Regions from separate parts of the Comamonas sp. JNW genome, predicted to be linked through region 1. Evidence: predicted binding sites of a transcription regulator. Region 1 holds the regulator's gene; each other region holds the start of a gene.
The links. Region 1 encodes sigma-54, which starts transcription at its own class of promoters, with help from an activator protein. Its sites were predicted from a motif close to TGGCANGNAANCTGCTTT; they were not measured.

Region 1 (5,933 bases):
GCGCTTGAACAGCGCCTCGCCCGAAGTATCGATATAGATGGTGGCGCCATCGGTGGTCAGGTGCAGGTGCACGCGCACATCGGGGTGGTGCGTCTCCACGCTGGGGCGCACGCCGTGGCGGCGCTCGCGGAAGCGGTCGGCAATCGCATCCTTGACGCGCAGCGCGGCAAAGTTCAGGCTGGTCAGCGGGCTGTGCTGGGAGGTGACCTCGATCTTGAAGGTCTCCTTGGGCGAAAACCAGATCTCCCAGGCCACCTCGCTGGCGGCACGGTAGAGGTCGTTCTCGTTGCGGTACATGCTGTGCGAGAGCTCGACCAGCACGCGCTGGGCCAGGCGGCTGTGCAGGTTCAGCAGCAGCGCATCGCGCCACATGCCGCGCAGCATGACGCCGCCGCGCGCCACCAGGAGGTCCTGGCCGCTGGCGCCGGTGATGGCATGGACTTCGTCCGCCAAAAGGCCCTCGACGCCGGCGGCGCAGGGCAAAAACAAATGCAGTTGGTTCATAAGCAGGGGGGCAAGCATACGCGCTTGCCCCATTGTCTGCCAAGCGCACGGGAATGTGGACTGTGCCAGTGGCATTCGCCAGCCCGGCTCCATAGCGCAGCGGTAACGGGTGGCTGGCTGCTATAGTCTGGCCCCAGAGCGGGCCGCAGCCCTCGGTGCAGCCGCCCTTCCCCTCCATCACTCAGAGAGAATGCGGATGCCCTACCTCGGAGCCGGCGTACACGTCATCATTGCGCTGTTTTTTGCGGTCCACGCCGTGCGTAGCGGCCAGAACAACTACTGGCTGTTTGTGCTGCTGGCCTTCCCCTTCCTGGGCAGCGTGGTGTATTTCTTTGCCATCTACCTGCCCAATTCGCGCCTGCAGCGCCATGCCCGCAGCCTGGCGAGCAACGCCGTCAAGGCGCTGGACCCGACCCGCGAGGTGCGCGAAGCCCAGGCCGCCTACGACTACAGCCCCACCGCGCAGAACCAGATCCGCCTGGCCCAGGCCCTGCTGGCCAATGGCCAGGCCGAGCAGGCCTTTGGCCACTTCGAGGCCAGTATGAAGGGTCCGTTTGCCAACGACCTCGATATCCGTTGGGGCGCTGCGCAAGCGGCCTACCAGGCCGGCCATCCGCAGCAGGCGCTGCAGCAGCTGCGCGTGATTGCCCAGGCCGATGTGCACTTCCGCGCCGAGGCCGTGGGCCTGCTGGTGGCCAAGGCCTACGCCCAGCTGGGCGACCAGGCGATGGCGCGCAAGAGCTTTGATTTTGCGCGCCAGCACTCGGGCAGCTTCGATGTGATGGCCGAGTACGCGATCTGGGCTGCGGGCCAGGGCGACTGGCAGACCGCCAACGCACTGCAGGCCGAGCTGAACAAGACGATGACGCACTGGAGCGGCCAGCAGCGCCAGCTCAACCGCGAGATGCTGCAGCGCCTCAAGACCGCCTTTGCCGCCCAGCCCAGGTAAGCGCACCTGGCTTGCCATTGACCAAACCGCAATAGGCCTGCTGCCAGCAGGCCATCCCACCGCCCCGCAGCCCTTGCAGCGCGCCAGTTTGCGCTTGCGCAGACAGCCGCCACAGCACAGTCGCTAAAATCGCTGTCTATGGCAAAAATCATCGTTCTGGCCCTGGTGCTGCTTTTCTTTGGCTGCGGCCTCTACATGCACCTGCGTGGCAAGGTGCGGCACAAGCTGCTGCGCCAGCTGTTTGACCACTCCACGTTCACGGCGCCATTCAATGTGTTCATGCTGATGTTCAGCAAGGTACCGCGCACGCCCTACCTGCCCACCAGCACCTTCCCCGACCTGGCCCCGCTGCAGGCCCACTGGCGCGAGATCCGCGAAGAGGCCATCGGTCTGCACCAGGCCATGCAGATCAAGGCCGCGGCCAACAACGACGACGCGGGCTTCAACTCCTTCTTCAAGACCGGCTGGAAGCGCTTCTACCTGAAGTGGTACGGCCAGGCCCACCCGTCTGCGATGGAGCTGTGCCCCAAGACCACGGCGCTGGTGCAGTCCATCCCCGGCATCAAGGCGGCCATGTTTGCCGAGCTGCCGCCCGGCGCCAAGCTCAACCTGCACCGCGACCCCTATGCCGGCTCGCTGCGCTACCACCTCGCTGTGCTGGCGCCCAATGATGACCGCTGCATGATCGAGGTCGATGGCACGCCCTACAGCTGGCGCGAGGGCGAAGGCGTGATCTTTGACGAGACCTTCATGCACTGGGCCGAGAACCGGTCCGAAGGCAACCGCATCGTGCTGTTCTGCGATGTCGAGCGCCCGATGACCAATGGCTTTGCGCAGTGGCTCAACCGCTGGCTGGGCACGCATGTGGTCGCTGCCGCCAGCTCGCCCAACAACGAAGGCGATCCGCGTGGCTTCATCAGCCGCATCTTCAAGATCTCGTTCTACATGGGCCAGTACCGCCGCCGCTTCAAGGCCTGGAACAAGACCGCCTACAAGCTCACCAAGTTTGGCCTGATGCTGGCCGTGCTGGCCTTGTTCATCTGGTGGCTGTGGCCAAAGTAAAGCGGCACCGTCTCAAAACAAAACCGCAGTGCATAACGCAGCTGCGGTTTTTTTTATGGGCCCTGGCTGCTTGCGCTTACAGCGCCTTGCGCAGGCTGGCCGGCGGGATGCGCATGGCCTCGCGGTACTTGGCCACCGTGCGGCGCGCGCATTCAATGCCCTGGGCCTGCAGCAGATCGGCGATTTTTGCATCCGACAGCGGCTTCTTCGCGCTTTCCTCGTCGAGCAACTGCTTGATCAGCGCCTTGACCGCCGTGCTCGACGCACTGCCGCCGGTCTCGGTGCCCAGGCCTGAGCCAAAGAAGTACTTGAGCTCAAACGTGCCCTGCGGCGTGGCCATGTACTTGGCCGTGGTCACGCGGCTGATGGTGGACTCGTGCAGGCCCAGCTCATCGGCAATCTCGCGCAGCACCATGGGGCGCATCGCCAGCTCGCCATGGACAAAGAAATTGCGCTGGCGCTCGACGATGGCCTGCGAGACGCGCAAGATGGTGTCAAAGCGCTGCTGGATGTTCTTGATGAACCAGCGCGCCTCCTGCAGCCGCTGCTGCAGCGCGCCATGGCCCTCGCTGCCCTTGTGGCTGCGCAAGGCATTGGCGTAGACATCCTGCACGCGCAGGCGCGGCATCACCTCGGCATTGAGCTGCACGCTGAAACCGGGCACCGGCAGGCCGCGCTCATTGCTGGGTCGCACGATGACATCGGGGATGATGGTGTTGCGGTCCACATCGGCATAGGGCCGGCCGGGGCGGGGCTCGAGCTTGGCGATCAGCGCCAGCGCGCTGCGCACCGCGGCATCACTGCATCCGGTCAGTTGCACCAGCTTGCGCACATCACGGCGCGCCAGCAGCTCCAGCGATTCCTGGCAGACCAGCAAAGCGGTCTCCAGCGCCAGCGCATCGGCCTCGGGCGTGTCCGAGCCCTCTTCATCCAACAGGCGCTGCTGGGCCTTGATCTGCAGCTGCATGCATTCGGACAGGTTGCGCGCGCCCACGCCAATCGGCTCCAGGCTTTGCAGCAAGCGCAGCGCCACAGTCAGGTGGTGCAGCAGCACTTCGTAGCGCTCGGGGTCACTGGCGTCGCCAAAGCTTTGCGCGAGCTCGGCCAGCGTTTCTTCGAGGTAGCCGTCGTCGTTCAGTGATTCAATCAGAAAGTAGAGCGCGGCCCGGTCTTCCTGGCACAGGCGCAGCGACAAGGCCTGGCGGTGCAGCACATCCTGCAGGCTCAGGTGCTCGCTGCGCCGGTCGGACATCGGCGTCTCGTCGTCGTCATCGCTGGCGCTGGAGCGCGCGGGCAGATCGCCACCCCACTCTTCCCAGTCCGATGCCGAATCGCCGGCAGCGGCCTCGGCATCGACGCCGGTTTCCTTGCCCGCGCCAAAATCCAGCGGCTGGTCGGAGGTTCCGGGCTCGAAATCGCTACTGTTGTTGGTGTCGGTGCTGGCAGCAGTATCGGCACCCTTGTCGGCTGCGTCTGCAGCGTCTGCAGCTTCGGCAGATTCAGCGGCTTCTTTACCGGCTTCAGCCTCGGGGGCCTCATCGCCCTCGCGCTCCAGAAACGGGTTTTCGTCGAGCATCTGCTCGACTTCCTGCGTCAGTTCCTGCGTGGACAGCTGCAGCAGGCGAATCGACTGCTGCAGCTGGGGGGTCAGGGTCAGGTTCTGCGATACGCGCAGCGACAGCGACGGCATCATGGCTGCGCCTCCCCACGGGCTGGGGCAGCTGGCAACGGATCAGCCCTGCCGGCCCCGCAGCGCGGGACGGCATCTTGGCTGGCACGCCCGCCAAGGCGTGCGATGTCACATACGGAAATGTTCACCCAGATACACCCTCCGGACCTCTGCGTTCTCCACAATCTCTTGCGGCGTCCCGGCGGCCAGCACCTTGCCATCGCTGATGATGCAGGCATGGTCACAGATACCCAGGGTTTCGCGCACATTGTGGTCGGTGATCAGCACGCCAATGCCGCGCTCCTTGAGAAAGGCGACAATGCGCTGGATCTCGATCACGGCGATGGGGTCGATGCCGGCGAAAGGCTCGTCGAGCAGGATGAAACGGGGCTGGGTGGCCAGCGCACGGGCGATCTCGACCCGGCGGCGCTCGCCGCCGGACAGCGCGACTGACGGTGATTCGCGCAGGTGCTCGACCCGCAGCTCCTGCAGCAGCGCGGTGAGCTGGCGCTCGACCTCGGCGCGCGAGAGCGGCTTGCCATGCTCATCTTTTTGCAGCTCCAGCACGGCGCGCACATTGTCCTGCACGCTGAGCTTGCGAAAGATCGAGGCTTCCTGCGGCAGGTAGGACAGGCCCAGCTGCGAGCGCTGGTGGATCGGCATATTGGCCACCGACTGCCCATCGATGCGGATATCCCCGCCATCGCTGCGTACCAGGCCCACGATCATGTAGAACGAGGTGGTCTTGCCCGCGCCATTGGGGCCTAGCAACCCCACCACTTCGCCCTTGCGCACCGACAGCGACACGTCCTTGACCACCTTGCGGCTGCCATAGGATTTCTCCAGGTGCAAGACCTCCAGCTGGCTGCGGTGGTCGCTGTTGGCGACCCGGGCGTTGACGGAAATGGTCGACGAGTTTTCTGCCACGGTCACTTGGCTCCGTCGTTCAGTTGGGTGCTGGGGCGCAATGGCGTCTTGTCATCGGCAGCGGGCTTGGCCGGGGCGCTGGCCTTGTCGTCTGCCTTGCCATCGGCCTTGGGCGTCAGGATCACACGGACGCGGTCCTTCTTGGGCGCACCGGGCTTGGGATCGGCCGCCGCCTGGGCGCCCTTTTGGCCGGAGACCGTGAAGGTATCGCTCAGATTGTTGTAGACGATCAGCGGGCCACTGACCTGGTCGGTCAACGTTGTCTCGCGGTAACGGCGCAACTCGCCGCGGCGCTCAAAGTGCACGGTGTCATCGCGGCCGTTATAGGTGATGACCTCGCCTTCGCCTTCGACGAACTCGTCAGGCGCGCCTGGGGCCGAGTCACGCTTTTGGCGGAAGAATGCGAGCTTGCCCGGCGCAGCAGTCACCACGCCGTGCTGGAAGCCGTCGCGGTCCTGGCTCACGGTCAGCTGCGCGCCACGGATGATGATGGTGCCCTTGGTCACCACCACATTGCCCGTGAAGACACTGGTCTGCTTGAGTTCATCGTGGCGGCCATCGTCCGCCTCGATGTTCATGGGCTTGGTGCGGTCTGCACGCTCGGCGTGCGACAGCAGCGGCACGGCCAGGGCCACTGCCACCAACAAAGAGTTAAAAATACGGTGTCTCATAAGGCATGAATCTTGCTCTGCCCCATTGTAGCCATGCTGGAGCGTTAGGCCGTTTCTGGCACAAAAAAGCCCGCGTGCGCGGGCTCTGTCTCAAGCGTTGGGGAATCCGCTCAGCCTTGTGCAGCCAGGAACTCTACCACTTGCAGCACGT
Region 2 (5,933 bases), on a different contig from region 1:
ATCGTCCAGGATGCGGCGCTTGACATGGTCGAGCCCCACGCGGCTCACGTAGTGCACCGTGCGCTCCAGGTACCAGCCCTCCAGCCGGTACAGCTGCATAAAGGCGCCGGTGTACTCCAGCACCTCCTCGGCGGTCTTGAGCTTGGTGAGAAAGTGCGCCACCTCGGTCTTGATGCCGCCGTTCCCCGCGATGTACATCTCCCAGCCCGAATCCACGCCGATGATGCCGACATCCTTGATGCCCGATTCGGCGCAGTTGCGCGGGCAGCCGCTGACGGCAAACTTCACCTTGTGCGGCGCATACATGCGCCACATCGCGCGTTCGAGGTCCTTGCCCATCTGCGTGCTGTCCTGCGTGCCCATGCGGCACCACTCGCTGCCCACACAGGTCTTGACGGTGCGCAGCGCCTTGGCATAGGCATGGCCGCAGGGCATGCCTATGTCGTTCCACACCCCTTGCAGGTCTTCCTTTTTCACGCCCAGCAGGTCAATGCGCTGGCCGCCGGTCACCTTCACGGTGGGGATCTGGTACTTGTCCACCACATCGGCAATGCGGCGCAGCTCGGCGGCCGTGGTCTCGCCCCCCCACATGCGCGGGATCACGCTGTAGGTGCCGTCCTTTTGGATATTGGCGTGGCTGCGCTCATTGATAAAGCGGCTTTGCGGATCATCGCGCGCCTCCTTGGGCCAGGTGCTGATCAGGTAGTAGTTGATGGCCGGGCGGCAGCTGGCGCAGCCATTGGGCGTCTTCCATTCCATAAAGCGAAAGACGCTGTCAGTCGTCAGCAGCCGGTGCTCGCGGATCGCATCGCGCACCGCCTGGTGGCCGTGCTCCGTGCAGCTGCACATCGGTTTGGTCTTGGGCGATGCCGAATAGTCGCCACCGACGGTGAACATGATGATCTGCTCTACGAGGCCGGTGCAGGAGCCGCAGCTGGCACTGGCCTTGGTGTGCTTGCGCACCTCGTCCAGGGTGAACAGGCCCTTGTCCTTGATGGCCTTGCAGATGGCACCCTTGCTCACGCCATTGCAGCCGCAGACCTCGTCGCCATCGGCCAGTGCGACGGCCTTGTTCTGGCCCTGGTGGCCGGCATCGCCCAGGTTGGATTCGCCAAACATCAGCTTGTCGCGGATATCGGCCACGCTGCGGCCTTCGCGCAGCAGCTTGAAGTACCAGCTGCCATCGACCGTGTCGCCATAGAGGCACGCGCCCACCAGCCGGTCTTCCTTGATCACCAGCTTTTTATAGACGCCTGAGTAGGGGTCGCTCAGCACGATCTGCTCGGTGCCCTCCCCGCCCTGAAAATCCCCGGCCGAGAACAGGTCAATGCCGGTGACCTTGAGCTTGGTGGAGGTGAGCGAGCCCTGGTAGCGGCCAATGCCCATCTCGGCCAGGTGGTTGGCCAGCACCTTGCCCTGCTCAAACAAAGGCGCCACCAGCCCGTAGGCAATGCCCCGGTGCGCCGCGCACTCGCCCACCGCATAGATGCGCGGGTCGGTGATGGTCTGCATGGTGTCGCTGACGACAATGCCCCGGTTCACATGCAGGTGCATGGCCTCGGCCAGCGCCGTGTTGGGGCGGATGCCGACGGCCATCACCACCAGATCGGCGTCGATCTCGCGGCCATCGGCAAAGCGCAGCGCGCGCACCCGGCCTTCGGCATTGCCCAGCAGCTCCTGCGTCTGCGCCTGCATGAAAAACTGCATGCCCCGCTCGATCAGCGATTTCTTCAGCAGCTGCCCAGCCTGATCATCGAGCTGGCGCTCCATCAGCCACTCACCGGCATGCACCACCGCCACCTGCATGCCGCGCTTCATCAGGCCGTTGGCCGCTTCCAGCCCGAGCAGGCCGCCGCCAATGACCACTGCATGGCGCCAGTGCTGGGCCGCATCGATCATCGCCTGGGTATCGGCAATATCGCGGTAGGCCAGCACGCCCTGCAGCTCCTTGCCGGCAATGGGCAGCATGAAGGGGTTGGAGCCGGTCGCCAGAATCAGCCGGTCGTAGTCGGCCGTCACCGCCTCACCATCGGCATTGCGGGCATGCACCACGCGGCGGGCGCGGTCCACCGCATGCACCGTGCAGCCGGCATGCAGGCGCACGCCATGCGTCTCGTACCAGCGCCAGTCGTTGAGCACGATGTCATCCAGGGTCTGCTCGCCCGCCAGCACTGGCGACAGCAGGATGCGGTTGTAGTTGGGGTGGGGCTCTGCGCCAAATACCGTTATCTCGTACAGATCCGGCGCCAGCGCCAGCAGCTCTTCGAGCGCACGCACACCCGCCATACCGTTGCCAACCATGACCAACTTGATTTTTTTCATAGCGTTTCCCGTGGGCAGCACAAAAAAAAGACGTCTAGGCGCCGCATGCCAGGCATGCGCGCATAGACGTCTTTGTCTTTGGACGGCAGCGCCACTGTGCACCGCCACCCGGTGGCCGCCATGGCCACGCCAAGGACTATGCAAGTTCCATACCAAGTTGACATGCGGGGAGCGCCCAGCAGCAGAACTCAGCGCTGCACATTTTTTGTGCGGCTCGGGCGCCGCCTCGCCTCATTTGCGTGCACAAAAAAGGCGCTCCATATGGAGCGCCTGTTGCTAGCTAAGTAGGCTTTATCAGGCCACCTTCTCCACATGGGCCTGGCGGGTGTAGAGAAAGTCGATCACCGCCTTGCGGCAGGCCTGGTACTGCGCATCCTCGGCCAAGGCGACCCGGTTGCGCGGGCGGGCCAAGGGCACCGGCAGCACCTCGCCAATCGTCGCAGCAGGACCATTGGTCATCATCACGATCTTGTCGGACAGCAGCACGGCTTCGTCCACATCATGGGTCACCATCACCACGGTGCTGCGCGTGCGCGCAACGATCTCCAGCAGCTCGTCCTGCAGCTTGGCGCGGGTCAAGGCATCGAGGGCGCCAAAGGGCTCGTCCATCAAGAGCACCTGCGGCTCCATCGACAGCGCCCGGGCAATGCCCACGCGCTGCTTCATGCCGCCCGATATCTCGCCGGGGCGCTTGTGCGCTGCATGGGTGAGGCCCACCAGTGCCAGCGCGGCATCGGTACGCGCAGCCAACTGGGCCTTGCGCTCACGCCCGCCAAACACCCGCTCCACCGCCAGGTGCACATTGGCCCAGCAGGTGAGCCAGGGCAGCAGCGAATGGTTCTGGAACACCACGGCCCGTTGCGGCCCCGGCCCCTTGATCTCGCGGTTGGCGCAGAGCAAGGTGCCTTCGCTGGGGCTGGTGAGGCCGGCAATCAGGTTCAGCAAGGTCGATTTGCCGCAGCCCGAGTGGCCGATCAGGCTGACAAACTCGCCCTGGGCAATCTCCAGGTTGATGCCCTGCAGCGCCTGGAACAGGCCCTTGGCGGTCTTGAAGCTTTGCGCCACCTGCTGGATCTCGATGTACTTGCCCTGGGGCGTCGCGGGAATGTTGGGCGTATTGGGCGTCATGCCTTGACCTCCTCAAAAGTGAATGCCGAGGCCAGGCGGATCAGCGCCCATTCCAGCAGCAGGCCGACCAGGCCGATGACAAAGATCGCAATGATGATGTTCTTGACATTGAGGTTGTTCCACTCGTCCCAGACCCAGAAGCCAATGCCCACGCCACCGGTCAGCATCTCGGCAGCGACGATCACCAGCCAGGCGGTGCCGACTGCCAGGCGCACGCCCGTCAGCATATAGGGCAGCACGGCGGGGAAGAGGATGGTGGTGGCAATCTTCCACTCGCTCAGGTTCAGCACCCGCGCCACATTCATATAGTCCTGCGGCACGCGCTGCACGCCCACCGCCGTGTTGATCACCATCGGCCAGATCGAGCAGATAAAGATGGTCCAGATTGCCGCCGGGTTCGCGCCCTTGAACACCAGCAGGCCAATGGGCAGCCAGGCCAGCGGCGACACCGGGCGCAGCAGGCTGATCACCGGGTTGAACATGCGCGAGAGAAAGTCAAAACGGCCAATGACAAAGCCCAGCGGAATGCCGACCAGTGCCGCCAGCCCAAAGCCGATGCTCACCCGCTGCAGCGAGGCCAGCACATTCCAGCCCACGCCCTGGTCATTGGGGCCGTTGCGGTAGAAGGGATCGCGGAATATCTCCTGCGCCTGGGCCCAGGTCTCCTGCGGGCCCGGAATGCCGGGGTTGCCCTGGGCGACGATGGACCACAGCACCAGCAGCAGGCCAAAGCCCAGCACCGGCGGCAGCAGGCTTTGCACCAGCGCGCCAAAGCGCTGCTGCCAGACGGCGGCACCATCGCGCGGGGCCGCTGGCGCAGGCACGGCCGGCGCTGCCGCAGCCGGCGGGCTCAGCGCGCCCGACGCGGGCAGGCTGCGAGCCATGTGCTCATGGATGGACAACACCTTGCGTTCAGCCAGGGCCGAGCCCGTGGCCGGTGTCGGCAAGGACGACACACTCTCTCGCAATGCAGCTGGCATGGGGTGCTCCTTATCAGGCCTTGAGGGCAAAGCTGTCGGCGTACTTGGCGGGGTCCGAGCCATCCCAGACCTTGCCGTCGATCAGCGGGCTGCTGCGCATGTCCGACTTGGGCACGGCGATCTTCAGCTGCGCAGCCGCTTCCTTGTACAGGGCGGTCTGGTTGATCTTCTTGGCCACAGCCAGGTAGTCGGGGTGGCTCTTGAGCAAACCCCAGCGCTTGTGCTGGGTCAGGAACCACATGCCATCGGACAGGTAGGGGTAGCTGGCGTCGCCCTCGGCAAAGAACTTCATGTGGTTGGGGTCGTCCCAGGTCTTGCCCAGGCCATTTTGGTAGCGGCCCAGAATGCGCTGGTTGATGGCATCGACGCTGGTGTTCACATAGGCCTTTCCGGCAATGGTCTCGGCCATCTTCTGCTTGTTCTGCAGGCTGGCATCGATCCAGCGGCCCGCCTCCAGAATTGCCATGGTCACGGCGCGCGCGGTGTTGGGGTGGCGGCTGACAAAGTCCTGTGTGCAACCCAGCACCTTTTCCGGGTGGTCGCGCCAGATGTCCTGGGTGGTGATGGCCGTGATGCCGATGCCATCCATGATCGCGCGGTGGCCCCAGGGCTCGCCCACGCAAAAGCCATCCATATTGCCCACGCGCATATTGGCCACCATCTGCGGCGGCGGCACGGTGATCACTTTCGCATCCTTGAGCGGGTGGATGCCCGCGCTCGCCAGCCAGTAGTACAGCCACATCGCATGGGTGCCGGTCGGAAAGGTCTGCGCAAAGGTGTATTCGCGCTTTTCCGCGCCCATCAGCTTGGCCAGTGACGCCGCATCGACGGCGCCCTTGTCGGCCAGCTTCTTGGACAGGGTGATCGCCTGGCCATTGCGGTTGAGCGTCATCAGCACCGCCATGTCCTTTTGCGGGCTGCCCACGCCCAGCTGCACGCCGTAGACCAGGCCATAGAGCACATGGGCAAAGTCCAGGTCGCCATTGACCAGCTTGTCGCGCACGCCGGCCCAGCTCGCTTCCTTGGTCGGCGTGATCTTGACGCCGTACTTCTGGTCCAGGCCCAGCACCGAGGCCATCACCACGCTGGCGCAGTCGGTCAGCGGGATAAAGCCGATATTGACCTCTTTTTTCTCCGGCGCATCCGAGCCGGCGGCCCAGACGCCCTGGTGGCCCAGCGCACTGTAGACAAAGGTGGCTGCCGCTGCCTGGGCGCCATGGCGCAAGAACTGACGGCGGCCGGCCAGCGGCGAAGAAGCGGGCGAAGCCTCTGCCGCCGGGGCGGTGTCAGGGGTGGGGCGTATCGTCATTCTTGTCAAACTCCATCGAAGGCGTTGCAGATTCCAAAAACAAAAAACGGCGTCCTTTCGCTGAGGGCTTGCACCATCAGGAAAGGGACGCCGTTGTCCCGAAATAACTCGCGATTACCGGAAACAGGCCGCCTTTGGCCTGGTTGGGGAGATCAATGCATATTCCATGCCAATTCAAAAATTGCAGTGCTTCC
Region 3 (5,933 bases), on a different contig from region 1:
GCTGACCGGGGCCATCATTGCGCTGGGCCCCATCGTCTGGATTTGGTGGCGCCACCGCGGTGCCACGCCGCTCAAGCGCCTGCAGGTGCTCGCGGTGCTGACCCTGTTCCTGTCCTTTGACCTGGTGATGTTTGGCGCGTTCACGCGCCTGACCGATTCGGGCCTGGGCTGCCCGGACTGGCCGGGCTGCTACGGCAATGCCAGCCCGATTGGCGCGCATGCCGAGATCTCTGCCGCGCAGGCGGCGATGCCGACCGGCCCGGTGACCCATGGCAAGGCCTGGGTGGAGATGATCCACCGCTACCTGGCCACTGCGGTGGGCGGCCTCATCATTGTGCTGACGGCCAGTGCCTGGCTGCAGCGCAAACGCGGCGGGCCGCAGCCGATCAGCCCCTGGTGGCCGACGGTCACCCTGGTCTGGGTGCTGATCCAGGGGGCCTTTGGCGCGCTCACGGTGACGATGAAGCTGTTCCCGGCGATTGTCACCTTGCACCTGCTGGGCGGCACCGTGCTCTTGATGCTATTAACCGTGCAGGCAACGCGCCACACGCAATTTGCCGATAATCTAGGGTTAGTCCCAGTGCCGCGCCTGTTGCGCGGCCTGGTGGCGGTCACGGCGCTGCTGGTGTTTGCGCAGGTGACCCTGGGTGGCTGGGTCAGTACCAACTATGCGGTGCTGGCCTGCACCAGCTTTCCCATGTGCAATGGCGCCTGGTGGCCGGCGATGAACTTTGACGGGTTCCAGATCTGGCGCCCGCTGGGCTTTCTGGCCGACGGTGCGCATATCAGCTATGAAGCGCTGGTGGCCATCCACTACATGCACCGGCTGTTTGCCTACCTGGTGATTGCCGCCTTGCTGTGGCTGGGCTGGGCCCTGCGCACGGTGCCGCTGCTACGGCAGCAGCGCCGCTGGCTGGTGGGCCTGACGCTGCTGCAATTTGCCACGGGACTGTCGAATGTGGTGCTGGACTGGCCGATGCTGGCGGCCGTTTTGCACACCGGGGGCGCTGCCGCCATCATGGTGGTGCTGACCTGGATCTGGTGTACTGCGGGCCCTGAACCTGCCCGCAGTGCTGCGAGTTGATGACGCTGTATGGAACAAAGACTGAGTGCCCCGATGACCGAACTTGCCGCAACGCCAATGCCGAACCGCTTTGCGCAGTTCTATGCATTGACCAAACCCAAGGTGGTGCAGCTGATTGTGTTTTGCGCACTGATCGGCATGGTGCTGGCCGTGCCCGGTGTGCCCACCGGCGCCGAGCTGCTGCGCATGGCCGTTGCGTGTGTGGGCATCTGGCTGGTGGCGGGGGCCGCTGCCGCCTTCAATTGCCTGGTCGAGCAGAGCATCGATGCGCGCATGAAGCGCACCGCCTGGCGCCCCACAGCGCGCGGTGAGCTGTCCAACCTGCAGACCCTGATGTTTTCTGCCGGGCTGTGCATCGCCGGCTCGGCCATTCTGATCGTCTGGATCAACGCCATCACGATGTGGCTGACCTTTGCGACCTTTGTCGGTTATGCCGTCATCTACACGGTGATCCTCAAGCCGCTGACACCGCAGAACATCGTGATCGGTGGCGCATCGGGCGCGATGCCCCCCGTGCTGGGCTGGGCCGCGATGACCGGCGATGTCTCGCCCCAGGCGCTGCTGCTGTTTTTGATCATCTTCCTGTGGACGCCGCCGCACTTCTGGGCACTGGCGCTGTACCGGGTCGAGGACTACCGCAAGTCCGGCCTGCCGATGCTGCCGGTCACGCATGGGAACTATTACACCCGCGTGCAGGTCTTGCTCTACACCGTGGTCTTGTTTGCCGCCGGCCTGCTGCCCTTCATCATCCAGATGAGCTCCTGGATCTACCTGGTGGCCGCAGTCGTGCTGGGTGCCGGGTTCTTTGGCTATGCCTTTGCGCTGTGGCGCAATTACTCCGACGCGCTGGCGCGCAAGACTTTCCGTTTTTCGCTGGTCTACCTCAGCCTGCTGTTTGTGGCGCTGCTGGTGGACCACTATGTGAGCTGGTAAATCTGCAATGAACAAGCGCAATGCCCTTCGCTGGCTGGCGGGCTCGGCCATGCTGGCCTCGGCCGCCGGTGTCCTCACCGCCTGCAAATCCAAGGCCGATTTCAACGCCATCGACCTGACGGGCAGCAAGGAGTATGGACAGGATTTCTCCATGCCCGACCAGCATGGCCAGCGCCGCAGCATGGCCGACTTCAAGGGCAAGGTCGTGCTGGTGTTCTTTGGCTTTACCCAGTGCCCCGATGTCTGCCCGACCACTTTGGGCGACCTGGCCGCCGTCAAGCAAAAGCTCGGCGCCAAGGGCGACAAGCTGCAGGTGATCTTCGCCTCGGTCGATCCATCGCGCGACACACCCGAAATCTTGCAGGCCTACCTCGCCAACTTTGACCCCAGCTTTCTGGCGCTGCGCGGCAGCGACGAGGAAACGGCCAAGATGGCCAAGGACTTCAAGGTCTACTACAAGCGGGTCGAGGGCCAGACCCCGGGCAGCTACACGATGGACCATACCGCTGGCGACTATATCTTTGACCCGCAAGGGCGTCTGCGCTTGTACAGCCGCTATGGCACCCCCGTTGAAACGCTGGCCAAAGATATCGAGCAGCTGATCGACGGCGCTTAAGCGCTTACACGCTTAACAGCGCTGGGCAAGCGCTGCACTCACATCGACCAGATACGCGGCCGCTGCGCCGGCAGGCCCCAGAGGCTGCTGCGCCAGTGGCCCCAGACCGTCTTCCACAGCTGCATCGCCGGCTCCACCACGGGCGCCAGGCCACGCAGCACCAGCATATGCTCGTTCGGCGCGGTCACCCCGGCCATCAACCCCGCTGGGCCTGCGTCCAGCAGCTGCTGGGTGCTCTCCAGCAGCGCTTCGCGTTGCGCGCGGTTGATGGGCGAGCCGCTGGCGTAGATCAAACTCCCCAGGCAGCGCTGGCCCGCCAGGCCCAGCTGTGCGTTGAGCAGCAGCCCATCATCGGCCCGGATACGGCCGCGTTCCAGAAAATGCCCCGGCCATGCGATGTGCTGCGAAAACACGCCCTGGGTAAAGGGCTGACCCGCCAGCGGCAGGCCCAGCGCGGTGATGTCCCAGGTCAGCAGCTCTGCATCCGGTGCCAGTTCCATCTGCAGCTCATTGGCCGCATCGCAGGCGTTGTAGGCAATGGCTTCCAGCGGCAACCATTCCAGCCGGGCGCCGGCCTGCAGTTTGAGGCGGGTGCGCTGCAAGGCCGGCTGGCCATTGCTCTTGTAAAAGCGCGTTGCGCCCGGCGTGGTGACGAGCGCATGGGCGCCTGCCGCCACCTCGACCGAGATATCCAGCATATCGCCACCCACCAGGCCGCCGGGCGGGTGCACCAGCACGTTGTGGCAAATGCCCGGGCCTTCGGGGTAGAGGCTTTTGAGAATGCGCAGCGGGCCATCGTGGCTGAACTGCACCGACGTCTTGCCGGCTTGCTGGCCGTAGCGCAGGTCTAGTTGGGCATGCCAGCTCATGGCTGCGGCGGGCGCTGGGTGCCTGGCGGGCAGCAGGGCGCAAGGGCCGGGATCGGGAGCGGGAGCAGGGGGACGAAAGACATGCGTGGGCTTTTGCAAGCCACGTGCCAGGAACTGCACTGCTCTGGGGTGTGGTCTGTGCCGAATTGGTGCATGCGCGGCTGCTGTGCATGCATGTGGTGCAAGGCGGGCGGGTGGCGGCACGGAAAGCGTGCATGCCCAGCCGTTGTAGCCCCTTGGCATGTGCCTTGCTTTGCACTAGGTATGGAACTGACACCTCGCGAAAAAGACAAGCTGCTGATCTTTACCGCCGCCTTGCTGGCCGAGCGGCGCCTGGCCCGGGGGCTCAAGCTGAACTACCCCGAGGCGGTGGCGCTGATCAGCGCCTTTGTGATGGAGGGCGCGCGCGATGGCAAGACCGTTGCCCAACTGATGAGCGCCGGCCGCACGGTGCTCACGCGCGCCGACGTGATGGAGGGCATTCCCGAGATGATTGCCGATATCCAGATCGAGGCGACCTTTCCCGATGGCACCAAGCTCGTCACCGTGCATGAGCCCATTGTCTGAACCTCCCATTTTTCTCGCGCACTCGACCACTATGAACTTCAAGAAATTCTCTGCCGCGCTGGCCACCGCCGCTGCGGCTTTGCCGCTGTCAGCCATGGCCCATGTGGGCGCCGATGGTGGCGGCCACCATGGCTTTTTGAGCAGCTTTGGCCATGCCTTTGCCCATCCGTTTACTGGCGCCGACCATATGGCCGCGATGTTGGCCGTGGGCGCCTGGAGTGCGCTGACGGTGACGCCCGCCTGGCGCGCACCGGCCGCCTTTGTGGCCCTGCTGGTGGCGGGGGCGCTGGCAGGTTTTGCCGGTCTGTGGGTGCCCGGCGTGGAGCCGATGATTGCCGCATCGGTGCTGGTGTTGGGCCTGCTGGTGGCGGTGCAAAAGCAAATGCCCTGGGTGCTGGCCGCTGCGCTGGCCGGGGTGTTTGCGTTTTTCCATGGCGCGGCCCACGGCTTTGAGCTGGCGGCCGATTCTGCGCTGGCATCGGCGGGCGCGCTGGCGGGCATGGCGCTGGGTTCGGCCTTGTTGCATGTGGGCGGCATGGTGCTGGGCAAGGCCCTCATGCAGCGCCACCGCTGGCTGGCCAAGCTGGCGGGCGGGGCCACCGCGGTCTTGGGCGCGGCCATGCTGACGCGCCTGGCCTGACGAGGAGCGGCACCATGATCCCAGGTGAACTGCTGCTGGACGAGGGCGAACACACGCTGAACCCGGGGCGCCGCACCACCACGCTGGTGGTACACAACGCGAGCGACCGGCCCATCCAGGTAGGGTCGCACTACCACTTTGCCGAGACCAATGCCGGCCTGAGCTTCGACCGCCAGGCGGCGCACGGCATGCGACTGCATATTGCCAGCGGCATGGCGGTGCGCTTTGAGCCCGGCCAGCAGCGCACGGTGGAGCTGGTGGATGTTGGCGGCGAGCGGCAGATCTACGGTTTTCGCGGCCTGGTGCAAGGGGCGCTGGAATGAGGCCCGGCATGCTGTGCCAGCGTTCTAAGACAGGATGGTTCTGATGGCAACAATGGACAGACGCGCATACGCAGAGACCTATGGGCCCACGGTGGGTGACCGCCTGCGCCTGGCCGATACCGAACTGGTCGTGCAGGTGGAGCAGGACTTCACCCTGCGCGCGGGCGGCTACGGCGAAGAGGTGAAGTTTGGCGGTGGCAAGACCATCCGTGATGGCATGGCGCAAAGCCAGCGCAGCAGTGCGCAGGGCGCGATGGACACGGTGCTGACCAATGCGCTGATCATCGACCACTGGGGCATCGTCAAGGCAGACATTGGCCTGAAGGCCGGCCGCATTGCCGCGATTGGCAAGGCCGGCAACCTGGACACGCAGCCGGGTGTGGACATCATCATTGGCCCGGGCACCGAGATCATCAGCTGCGAAGGCATGATCGTTACTGCCGGCGGCATCGACACGCACATCCACTTCATCGCGCCCCAGCAGATCGAAGAGGCGCTGACCAGCGGCGTGACGACGATGATTGGTGGCGGCACCGGCCCGGCCACCGGCACCTTTGCGACCACCTGCACGCCCGGCGCCTGGAACATGGAGCGCATGCTGCAGGCGGCCGATGCCTTCCCGATGAACCTGGGCTTTCTGGGCAAGGGCAATGCCAGCCTGCCGCTGGCCCTGCATGAGCAGATCGATGCCGGCGCGATTGGCCTCAAGCTGCACGAGGACTGGGGCAGCACGCCGGCGGCCATCGACAACTGCCTGGATGTGGCCGAGCTCACCGACACCCAGGTGGCGATCCATACCGATACGCTCAACGAAAGCGGCTTTGTCGAAGACACGGTGGCCGCGTTCAAGGGCCGCACCATCCACACCTTCCACACCGAAGGGGCGGGCGGCGGCCATGCG
Region 4 (5,933 bases), on a different contig from region 1:
CATTGCTGGCTTCACGCAAGCCAATGGTGAAGAGCTGGCCAAGGGTATCGGCATGCCTGCTGATTCGGTGGCCCAGTTCATCGATATCTGCCAAAAGCTGTACAAGTGCTACATGGACACGGACGCATCGCTGGTTGAAATCAACCCGCTCAACCGTGACTCCAAGGGCAACGTGATTGCACTGGACTCCAAGTTCAACTTCGACCCCAACGCGCTGTTCCGTCACCCAGAACTGGTGGCCCTGCGCGATCTGGACGAAGAGGATCCTGCTGAAGTGGAAGCTTCGAAGTTCGACCTGGCCTACATCAGCCTGGACGGCAACATTGGCTGCCTGGTGAACGGCGCTGGCCTGGCCATGGCCACGATGGACACCATCAAGCTGTTCGGCGGCGAGCCTGCCAACTTCCTGGACGTGGGCGGCGGTGCCACCCCCGAGAAGGTCACCGAAGCCTTCAAGATCATGCTCAAGAACCCCAAGGTCAAGGGCATTCTGGTCAACATCTTCGGCGGCATCATGAAGTGCGACACCATCGCTACCGGAGTGATCACCGCTTGCAAGGCGGTGAACCTGAGCGTGCCACTGGTGGTGCGCATGAAGGGTACCAACGAAGAGCTGGGCAAGAAGATGCTGGCCGAATCGGGCCTGCCCATCATCTCGGCCGACACCATGGCCGAAGCCGCCACCAAGATCGTTGCCGCAGTGAAGTAAGCCCTGGAGAACACACATGTCTATCTATATCAATAAAGACACCAAAGTCATTACCCAAGGCATCACGGGCAAGACCGGCCAATTCCACACTGAAAAGTGCCAGGAATACGCGAACGGCAAGAACTGCTTCGTCGCAGGCGTGAACCCCAAGAAGGCTGGCGAAAAGATTTTCGACATCCCCATCTACGGTTCGGTCAAGGACGCTGCCAAGGACACCGGTGCTACCGTGTCCGTGATCTATGTGCCACCCGCTGGCGCTGCTGCTGCCATCTGGGAAGCGGTGGAAGCCGACCTGGACCTGGCCATCTGCATCACCGAAGGCATCCCCGTGCGCGACATGCTGGAAGTGCGCAACAAGATGAAGGCCAAGGAAGCGGCTGGCGGCAAGAAGACCTTGCTGCTGGGCCCCAACTGCCCCGGTCTGATCACACCCGGTGAAATCAAGATCGGCATCATGCCCGGTCACATCCACAAGCCAGGCCGCATCGGCGTGGTGAGCCGTTCGGGCACGCTGACCTATGAAGCTGTGGCACAGCTGACCGAACTGGGCATTGGCCAGTCTTCGGCTGTCGGTATCGGTGGCGACCCCATCAATGGTCTGAAGCACATCGACGTGATGAAGGCGTTCAACGACGACCCGAACACCGACGCTGTGATCATGATCGGCGAAATCGGCGGTCCAGACGAAGCGGAAGCCGCTCTCTGGTGCAAGGCCAACATGAAGAAGCCTGTGGTGGGCTTCATCGCTGGTGTGACTGCCCCTCCCGGCAAGCGCATGGGCCACGCTGGCGCGCTGATCTCCGGCGGCGCCGACACGGCAGATGCCAAGCTGGCCATCATGGAAGAGTGCGGTTTCACCATCACCCGCAACCCATCCGAAATGGGCCGCCTGCTGCAAGGCCTGCTGAAGTAAGCAAAATTACGCATGCCAGGGGCTGCGTGCCCCGCTAAACTGCGTACTCCATAAAAAGAAGACGCCAGATCGTTCAGGTCTGGCGTCTTTATTCATAACTACGGAGCGCAACATGGATTACGTCAATCATCCCGACTTCTGGATCGGGCTGGTCAAGATCATCTGGATCAACATCATTCTCTCGGGCGACAACGCCGTTGTCATCGCGCTCGCTGCGCGCTCTCTGCCGCCTGAACAACAAAGAAAAGCCATCATGTTTGGCTCCGGCGCCGCCGTGGTGCTGCGCATCTTGCTGACCGTGGTGGCGGCCAAGCTCTTGGAGCTGTCCTTCTTGCAGATCGTCGGCGGCTGCCTGCTGCTGTGGATTGGCCTGCAGCTGCTCACCAGCCACGACGAAGAAGAGGGCGCGGGCAAGGGCACCGGCACAATGATGGCGGCCATTCGCACCATCCTGATCGCCGACCTGGTGATGAGCCTGGACAACGTGATTGCCGTGGCTGCTGCTGCTGGCGGCAATATGCTGCTGCTGATCCTGGGCTTGGCGATTTCGATCCCGCTGGTGATCTTTGGTTCGACCTTGATGATCAAGCTGATGGAACGCTTCCCGGTCATCGTCATTCTGGGCGCTGGCCTGATCGGCTGGGTAGGCGGTGAGACCATCATGAACGACAAGCTGCTGCACGGCTTTGTCGAGGCTAACCCTGCGCTGCACTACCTGGCAGCTGCCGCTGGCGCCGCGCTGGTGGTGGGCCTGGGTCTGTGGCTGCAAAAGCGCAATACCGCGCCCGCACACTGAGCGGCTGATCCTCTCACCCCAACACAAAGCGCCTTCGGGCGCTTTTTGCATTTCTGCGCCGGGCTGCAGAGATGGTGCTTCTTCAAGGGGAGAGAGCGCCTGCAGCAGCCAACGCATTGATCAGCATCAGTCATCAAGGGGGATCAAGGGTAAACCCGTAACCAAAATCCGGTAGCACCCAACACATCGTGATCCTTTGTCAACCGCGTATCGAAAAAGTCATTTGTATAGCTTATGTGCATATAATCGTGACGAGGTTTATCAATATGCCAAGACTCATAGTTTCATTAGATGGAGTGGTGATCCAGGACTACATGCTGACGGAGTCCAGGGCCACCCTGGGGCGCCGTTCCACCAACGACATCGTGCTGACCGACATGGCGGTCAGCGGCGAGCATGTGGTGTTCACCTATGACAAGAAGATCGGCATCGTCGTCGTCGAAGACCTGGGCAGCACCAATGGCACCAAGGTCAACGGCTTGAAGGTGCGCCGCCAGGTGCTGCAAAGCGGCGATCTGCTGGACATCGGCAAATGCCGCATCCGCTTTTTGATGAACTCTCTCGTGCCCGAAAGCCACTACATGCATGCCAGCGAAGCCGGCAGCCTGACCGCCAAGCCCGCCCACGCCGACCACGGCGAAGACAGCCCCACGGTCCCCGCCGACTTCCCCCCTGCCGAAGAGCAGCCCTACACCCCCAGCCCCTACCTGCGCGCCGTCAGCGGCGCCAGCGAAGACATCATCCTCTCCAAGGTTGTCACCACCGTCGGCCGCCCCGGGATCGCCGTCGCTGCGCTGACCAAGCGCGGCAAGGGCTATATCGCCACCAAGGTCGATGGTTCGGCCGATGTGGTGCTCAATGGCCAGGCGCTCAATGGCGCGGGGCTGTCGATGCACAAGGGGGATCGGATTGAGCTGGCGGGGATGGCTTATGAGTTTTGGACTTAGGGCTCTGGGTCTTGGGCTTCCATAGACAGGGCCTACATAGGCGCAGCGGCACCCTCGGGTGCCGTTTCTGTTTCTGCTTCCCATGCGCATAGCTTGCACAGTCCTGCAGTAGATGACAAAAATGGCAGAAATCTTGGGTTGATGACATTTATGAACGTCTTGCACAATAAGTTAACAAAACGCCGCATTTTTGTCAGCGCAGGCCGCGAAATGCATAGGTGCCAAAAGTTGGCACAGCACTTGCAATAAGTGATGCACGCCAAGTCGCTCGACAAGGCTACCTAATCACTGGTTACATAGAGAGGATTCAACATGCTGCGTAAGATGCAAAAGGGTTTTACCCTGATCGAACTGATGATCGTTGTGGCGATTATCGGTATTTTGGCTGCTGTGGCACTGCCTGCTTACCAAGACTACACCGTGCGTACGCGTGTGACTGAAGGTCTGACCTTGGCATCTGGCGCTAAGGCGATGGTGAATGAAACTGCTACTAAAGATGATTTGGTGGTTGCCGCCAAGACTTGGAATGAGCAACAAGGTAATACGGGTGCGAGCTCCAAGTATGTAAAGGATGTTAAAATCGCAGATGCCACCGGTATTATCACTGTGCAATACATCAAGACTACAGTGGGCCCTATTCCTGAGGATGCTTCCATCTTGTTGACCCCTTTTGTTAAGTTGGATGGCAAAGCCTTTTCCCAGCTTGCCGACGTTTTTTCCGGTACTGAGTCAGGTAATATTGACTGGGCATGCTCTTCTACCACCAACGAAACGGCTACCGTTCGTAAGATGACGGTTGATAAGGGTACTTTGCCAGCCAAGTTTGCTCCCGCTGAGTGCCGTTAATAGTAGTCATTGAAAGTAAGGGGGCGTTTGCCCCCTTTTTTTATTTCTGCAGGTGTTTAAATGATTCGGCATAGAAATGGCTTCACCTTGTTAGAGGTTATGATAGTGGTGGCTATTGTGGGTCTTTTGGCCTCTATCGCTCTGCCTGCATATCAAGACTACATTTCACGTGCGCGGATTTCAGAAGGTCTTGCCCTTGTTGCTGATGCTAAGCAAGAGCTAAGCACGAATGGAATGGATAATGAATCATCCCTTGAATTGACTGCGAAAGCATGGAATGAAAGCATGGGGGGCATGGGCAGAAGTAGCAAATACATCAAATCTATTTTGATTAATAATGAATTCGGTGAAATAACAGTGATTTTTACTCCTGGCGTTTCATCCAATGCGGCAGAGAAGTCGTTGGTGTTTAGTCCGCAGTTTCGAGATGGAAAAGGTGCGGCAGTGACTTTGCCTACTTATTTTTCTTTGACTAATCCCGAGGGTACCTTGGACTGGCTTTGTACATCTGCTGCCGGCTCTGGTGCAGGAACGCGTGCGCAGCTGTATGGATTTACCCCGCCAGCGACTATTGCCACCTTGCCCGCTAAATTAGCACCTACTGAGTGCCGTTGATAATGAGTTATGCCCTGAGAGGTAAGTTTGCCTTGGCGTGGGCTGCAAAGCACTTGGCAGTCTCTTTATTGTTTGCTGGTGCTGCGGCTGCTTTGGTGTTCATGCTTTGGTACCCCCATCCAACCAGCCAAATGCTGGGTGTTGCCCGTATTTATGGGTTGATGCTGGCAGTAGATGTCGTCTGTGGTCCATTGCTGACCTTGGTCATGGCTTCTCCCAAAAAATCCAGGCGTGAGCTAGTGCTCGATCTCGGCGTCGTAGCTGCTATCCAGCTGGCCGCATTGGGCTATGGTTTGCATGCTTTGTATATGGCTAGGCCCGTTGCCTTTGTTTTCGAAGAGGATCGGGTCGTCGTGGTTACCCGCAATGAGTTGGTAACTGGGGAAAATGATTTAACCAAAATTCCCGCATTGCCGCTCTTCGGTTTGGATTGGCATAAGGCCAATTTGCGGGTTCAAGGTGATGGGAAATTAGAAAGTCTGGACTTGTCATTGCAAGGTGTCTCCCCTGCGATGCGTACCGAAACCTGGACTGCATGGAGCTGGGATGACACAAAGCTGCAGTCGCGTCTGCGCTCATTAGCGACATTAGGCAGCAAGCAACAGGTACAAGTGCGGGAGCTGCGGGGGTCTGATTTTCTGCAAAATACGGAACGTGTCTACCTGCCTTTGGTATCGTCAAAGAATCTAGACTGGATTATAATTTTTGATAAAAAAGGTCAGTGGATGGATTCTTTGCCCGTGGATGGGTTTGCCGACTCTTGATATTTTTCTAATAGTCTGCCATATTGACTTTGGATAATATGTCTTGAAGTAATGCCCTTCTCTACGGTTGGCTTGCTGCGAAATAATCTTCTGATTTCCCCCCCCGCTTCTCCCGCAAGCCCACCTCCCCGATCACCATCCCCTTATCCACCGCCTTGCACATGTCATAAACAGTCAGCAGTGCGACCTGAACTGCGGTCAAGGCTTCCATCTCCACGCCAGTGGGCCCAACAGTTTCCGTTCTGACTTCGCAGCGCACGGCATTCTTTTCGGGTAACAACGCAAAATCCACTGCCACCTTGGTCAGCGCAATCGGGTGGCACAGCGGTATCAGCTCACTGGT

Region 2: nirB (nitrite reductase large subunit NirB) is a predicted target of sigma-54. The motif match lies at 2,460-2,477, and genes of this name have one in related genera.
Region 3: DCO45_RS04375 (urease accessory protein UreD) is a predicted target of sigma-54. The motif match lies at 3,595-3,612, and genes of this name have one in related genera.
Region 4: DCO45_RS11970 (pilin) is a predicted target of sigma-54. The motif match lies at 3,595-3,612, and genes of this name have one in related genera.

The regions. Positions count from the first base shown of each region.
Region 1 covers NZ_QETI01000008.1:45,268-51,200, reverse strand. The annotation lists gene DCO45_RS13070 (THUMP domain-containing protein) at 1-504, opposite strand, end outside; gene DCO45_RS13065 (hypothetical protein) at 701-1,453, shown strand; gene DCO45_RS13060 (aspartyl/asparaginyl beta-hydroxylase domain-containing protein) at 1,592-2,515, shown strand; gene DCO45_RS13055 (RNA polymerase factor sigma-54) at 2,592-4,208, opposite strand; gene lptB (LPS export ABC transporter ATP-binding protein) at 4,314-5,090, opposite strand; gene lptA (lipopolysaccharide transport periplasmic protein LptA) at 5,114-5,782, opposite strand; gene DCO45_RS13040 (thiol:disulfide interchange protein DsbA/DsbL) at 5,893-5,933, opposite strand, start outside.
Region 2 covers NZ_QETI01000002.1:45,125-51,057, reverse strand. The annotation lists gene nirB (nitrite reductase large subunit NirB) at 1-2,322, opposite strand, end outside; gene DCO45_RS03355 (ABC transporter ATP-binding protein) at 2,617-3,450, opposite strand; gene ntrB (nitrate ABC transporter permease) at 3,447-4,334, opposite strand; gene DCO45_RS03345 (CmpA/NrtA family ABC transporter substrate-binding protein) at 4,444-5,739, opposite strand.
Region 3 covers NZ_QETI01000002.1:292,590-298,522, forward strand. The annotation lists gene DCO45_RS04360 (COX15/CtaA family protein) at 1-1,084, shown strand, start outside; gene cyoE (heme o synthase) at 1,094-2,017, shown strand; gene DCO45_RS04370 (SCO family protein) at 2,025-2,633, shown strand; gene DCO45_RS04375 (urease accessory protein UreD) at 2,672-3,502, opposite strand; gene DCO45_RS04380 (urease subunit gamma) at 3,767-4,069, shown strand; gene DCO45_RS04385 (HupE/UreJ family protein) at 4,101-4,709, shown strand; gene DCO45_RS04390 (urease subunit beta) at 4,724-5,032, shown strand; gene ureC (urease subunit alpha) at 5,076-5,933, shown strand, end outside.
Region 4 covers NZ_QETI01000007.1:55,850-61,782, forward strand. The annotation lists gene sucC (ADP-forming succinate--CoA ligase subunit beta) at 1-709, shown strand, start outside; gene sucD (succinate--CoA ligase subunit alpha) at 726-1,622, shown strand; gene DCO45_RS11960 (TerC family protein) at 1,735-2,418, shown strand; gene DCO45_RS11965 (FHA domain-containing protein) at 2,685-3,365, shown strand; gene DCO45_RS11970 (pilin) at 3,678-4,211, shown strand; gene DCO45_RS11975 (pilin) at 4,272-4,826, shown strand; gene DCO45_RS11980 (fimb protein) at 4,829-5,590, shown strand; gene moaC (cyclic pyranopterin monophosphate synthase MoaC) at 5,652-5,933, opposite strand, start outside.